2 regions of the Stenotrophomonas sp. 63632_Sma genome follow, and region 1 is predicted to be linked to the other one. Evidence: riboswitches for the same ligand, from Rfam matches in the RefSeq annotation. Region 1 holds a riboswitch; the other holds the start of a gene.
The links. Region 1 has a riboswitch for glycine ahead of ACZK45_RS19565 (trimeric intracellular cation channel family protein). Riboswitches for the same ligand answer to the same signal wherever they lie in the genome.
Positions count from the first base shown of each region.

Region 2: it holds a riboswitch for glycine, as region 1 does, so the genes downstream of both, gcvP (aminomethyl-transferring glycine dehydrogenase) here and ACZK45_RS19565 (trimeric intracellular cation channel family protein) in region 1, are expected to answer to the same signal.

Region 1 covers NZ_CM151220.1:4,209,502-4,211,884, forward strand. The annotation lists gene ACZK45_RS19555 (hypothetical protein) at 1-375, opposite strand, end outside; gene ACZK45_RS19560 (GIY-YIG nuclease family protein) at 449-715, opposite strand; glycine riboswitch at 756-845, shown strand; glycine riboswitch at 859-962, shown strand; gene ACZK45_RS19565 (trimeric intracellular cation channel family protein) at 1,047-1,664, shown strand; gene ACZK45_RS19570 (MdtA/MuxA family multidrug efflux RND transporter periplasmic adaptor subunit) at 1,955-2,383, shown strand, end outside.
Region 2 covers NZ_CM151220.1:3,424,787-3,427,169, forward strand. The annotation lists gene ACZK45_RS15960 (multidrug effflux MFS transporter) at 1-822, opposite strand, end outside; glycine riboswitch at 1,122-1,224, shown strand; gene gcvP (aminomethyl-transferring glycine dehydrogenase) at 1,287-2,383, shown strand, end outside.

The DNA of each region.
Region 1 (2,383 bases):
GTACAGGAACGCGGCCGCTTCGTCGGTCATCGGCTGGCCCTGCGGGAAACTGTCGAGCCAGGCGGAGATGCGCGCATGCCGATGCTTCAGCGCATCAGCTATCGCGCGCTTTTCCGCGTCGGTGGCATGTTCCTGCATCTCATCGCGCAGCAGGTCATCGCCGATGCCCCATTTTTCGGCCAGCGGGATCAGGTCGACCAGATCGGGCGGCACCTGGTCGCGGCGCAGGTGGATGGGCTCGGGCGTGTCCGGGCCGCGCTGTGCGGCCAGTTCGGCGGCGCTGCCGATCTGCCCGTGCTGCAGCGGTGGCGGAGTCTGGGCGCAGGCCGACAGGGGGATACAGAACGTCAACATCAGCATCCAGCAGGATTTCATCGGACCGCTTCCTGTGTCGATGGATGTGGCGATGATGGCATGGCCCAGCACACCATCCACGCATGGCGTGGATCTACAGGACCGGCGCCTGCAGCCAGGCCAGCTTGCGTTCGCGCGGCTGCTGCTTGAGCTGCCACTCGGCGCGCGAGGCGGCGGCCCGGTCCGGGTACTCGCGCACGGCCAGCACGCGCAGCGGCGGCCGGGCCCGGGTGTAGCGTGCGCCCTTGCCGGCCTGGTGGGCAGCAAAACGCGCGTCCACGTCGGTGCTGATGCCGGCGTAATAGCTGCCATCGCGGCATTCGAGCAGGTACAGGAACCACGGGCGGAGGGACGGGGCCATGCCCGGATTATGCCTTGCTGCACTGCAGCGGATATACTGGCGCCCGAATGCAGGAGAGAGGCGCCGCGCTGGCGCCCGCCGAAGGCGCAGGCTCCCATGATCGCTCAGGCCGGTGGGCTGGAATCCCACCAACCATGCATTCGACTCGCCGAGCTGGAGAGAGGTCACCGGGCACGCCCGGGACGATCCGCCGAAGGGGCACGCGGCCAACGCCGCTGAACTCTCAGGCAAAAGGACAGCGGGAGCGGCACCGGTCATCGTCATCCCGTCATTGCGCAGGCAGTGGCGGTAGTCGCGCATGGCCGGCCCCACCGCGCCCGGAGCCTGTCCCATGCTGCTGTCCATCATCTACCTGATCGCCATTTCCGCCGAAGCCATGACCGGCGCGCTGTCCGCCGGCCGTCGCCGCATGGACCTGTTCGGGGTGGTCATGATCGCCTGCGTCACCGCCCTCGGGGGCGGTTCGCTGCGCGACATCCTGCTCGGCCACTACCCGCTGGGCTGGGTGAAGCATCCCGAGTACCTGGGCTTCACCGTGTGCGCGGCGCTGATCGCCACCTGGGTGGCGCGCTGGATGCACCACTTCCGCCGCACCTTCCTGGTGCTCGATGGCCTGGGCCTGATCGCCTTCACCCTGATCGGCTGCTCGATCGCGCGCGAGGCCGGCCATGCCATGCCGATCGTGCTGATCGCCGGCATGCTGACCGGCGCCTTCGGCGGCGTGCTGCGCGACATTCTCTGCAACGAGGTGCCGCTGATCTTCCAGAAGGAGCTGTACGCGATCATCGCGCTGCTGACCGGCGCGGCCTACCTGTTGCTGCTGCACTGGGGCGTGGCCGACGCCACCGCGATCCTGTGCTGCCTCGGCGGCGGCTTCGCGCTGCGCCTGCTGGCGATCCACTACCGCTGGGAAATGCCGAAGTTCGTCTATCACGACGAAGTGCATTGAGCCTCTTCGTAGAGTCGAGCCATGCTCGACTATTCCTGGCAGACGCAGTCGAGCATGGCTCGACTCTACAAGATTGGTCGAGCCCGTTCGACGCATTGCAGAACATGACCATGGTCATGCGGCATTGGCCGGGGTGATTGGCTACCATTGTCACCCCGTCGCTGCCGCGACGGCATCCAGCCACGCCGCGCCCGCGGCCCCGCCAGACAACTCCCTCCCCGCTGCCCGTGGTGCCGTGAACGCGCCGACGGGCCCGCATGTCCCTGCGCGCGCAGGGCGCAGGATGCCCCATGTCTGTCGCCGAAAATTCCCGCTTCCGTCGTGCCCGCCTGTTGTGGGCGGTGCTGGCCATCGCCCTCGTCGCCGTTCTGGCGTGGTGGCTGTGGCCCCGGAACGGCGCCGGCAGCAGCGACGATGCGCCGGGCAAGACGGTGCCGGTACGCGTGGCACGCGCCAGCGCCGAGCCGCTGGTGCTGCGCCTGAAGGCGGTCGGTACGGTCACCCCGCTGCACAGCGTGGTGGTACGCAGCCGCGTGGATGGCGAACTGCTACGGCTGCATTTCCAGGAAGGCCAGCAGGTGAAGGCCGGCGATCTGCTGGCGCAGATCGACCCGCGCCCGTATGAAGTGAAGCTGGCACAGGCGCAGGGTACCCAGCAGCAGAATCTGGCCGAGCTGGAAAACGCCGAGCGCCAGCTGCAGCGCTACCGCGAACTGCAG
Region 2 (2,383 bases), 780 kb from region 1:
CATGCGCCCTGACAGGAACGAGCCGGTGGTCATGCCGCCGATGGTGGGGATGAACAGCCAGGCGAAGCCGCCCTCGCCCAGATGCAGGTGCTGCATCACGAACACCGGCGCCGAGGAGATGTACAGGAAGATGCCACCGAAGCCGATGCTGCCGGCCAGCGCCAGGCGCAGGAAGCGCGGATTGAAGCCGATGCGTACGTAGTCACGCATCAACGTGCGCGGCGACAACGGCACGCGTGCTTCGACCGGATGGGTCTCCGGCAGGTAGCGCGCAGTGGCCGCCAGCAGGACCAGCCCGAACACCACCAGGAACCAGAAGATCAGCGGCCAGCCGGCGCCACTGAGCAGGATCCAGCCACCGATGATCGGCGCGATGGCCGGGGCGATACCGAACAGCATCGACACCTGGCTCATCAGCCGCTGCGCGTCGTGGCCGTGGTACAGGTCGCGGATCACCGCGCGGCCGACGATCATGCCGACACCCGCCGACAGGCCCTGCAGCGCACGGAACGCCAGCAGCGTGGTCAGGTCGGTGGACAGCGCGCAGCCAACCGAAGCGCCGACGAACACCACCAGGCCACCGAGGATCACCCACTTGCGGCCCCAGGCATCGGACAGCGGGCCGTGCGCCAGGCTCATCAGGCCGTAGAACAGCAGGTACACGCTGATGGTCTGCTGCACCGCCACTTCGTCCACCGCCAAGCGCTGGGCCAGCTGCGGGAACGCCGGGAAGATGGTGTCGATCGAGAACGGACCGAACATGGCCAGACCGGCGAGCAGCAGGGCCATGCGGCGGGTGGAGGGAGCAACAGCGGCGGTCATGGGGAAGGCGTCCGGCAGGGCCATGCGCGGCACGCACGGCGGGCGCCGGTCCCCTTCTGCAGGGACGGCGCCAGATGAATTCGGGTATCCGCCCATCATAGGTGGGGATTGCGCCCGATGCCATGCAGCGGTGCACAAAACGCACGACATGGCCATCGGCCATTCAGGCGCGGCGGCCATGTCTGGAGGCGGCCGGCGGGCCCGCAACGGGCTATAATCAGCGGGCAACACGGTGGGAGAAGCGGAACACCGCTGCCGAAGGCGCAACGCCCGTAATCGCTCAGGCCCGATACCACCCGTAACAGAACTCTGGAGAGACCGGTTCGATCCGGCGCCGAAGGGGCACGAAGCTGCGGTCCGCCGCGCTTTTAAACTCTCAGGCAAAAGGACAGAGGGGCGCCCCGCAGACCGCCGACCGGCGGCTTGTGCCCGTGCGTGTGCCCTTTCCTGACGGATCCTTCGCCATGTCCCAGAACACCCCTTCCCTGCGTGAGCTCGAGCACCACAATGCGTTCGTCGAGCGCCACATCGGCCCCAACGACGCCGAGATCGCGCAGATGCTCGATGTCGTCGGCCACGCGTCGCTGGATGGCATGACCGATGCCATCGTACCGGCCAAGATCAAGTCGCCGGCGCCGCTGGCGCTGCCGGAGTCGATGACTGAAGTGCAGGCACTGGCGAAGATCCGTGCGATCGCCGACAAGAACACCGTGCTGCGCAGCTTCATCGGCCAGGGCTACTACGGTACCCACACGCCGAACGTGATCCTGCGCAACATCCTGGAAAACCCGGCCTGGTACACCGCCTACACCCCGTACCAGGCGGAAATCTCGCAGGGCCGCATGGAAGCGCTGATCAACTTCCAGACCCTGTGCGCCGACCTCACCGGCATGGAAATCGCCAACGCCTCGCTGCTGGACGAAGCCACTGCCGCCGCCGAAGCGATGACCCTGGCCAAGCGTTCGGCCAAGTCGAAGTCGGACACCTTCTTCGTGCACGACGCCGTGCACCCGCAGACGCTGGAACTGCTGCGCACGCGCGCCGAACCGATGGGCATCGTGCTGCGCGTGGGTACGCCGGCCGAAGCGCTGGAAGCGGAAGCCTTCGGCCTGCTGCTGCAGTACCCGGACACCTTCGGCCAGGTGGGCGATTACAAGGCGCTGGTCGATGCCGTGCACGCGCGCGGCGGCCTGGTGGCCGTGGCCACCGACCTGCTGGCCCTGACCCTGCTGGCCGCTCCGGGCGAATGGGGCGCGGACATCGTGGTCGGCAACAGCCAGCGTTTCGGCGTGCCGTTCGGCTTCGGTGGCCCGCACGCCGCCTTCATGGCCTGCCGTGACGCCTACAAGCGCTCGATGCCGGGCCGCCTGATCGGCGTCTCGATCGACGCGCAGGGCAACCCGGCCTACCGCCTGACCCTGCAGACCCGCGAGCAGCACATCCGCCGCGAGAAGGCCACGTCCAACATCTGCACCGCACAGGTGCTGCTGGCGGTGATGGCCTCGATGTACGCCGTTTACCACGGCCCGGACGGCCTGACCCGCATCGCCCGCCGCACCCA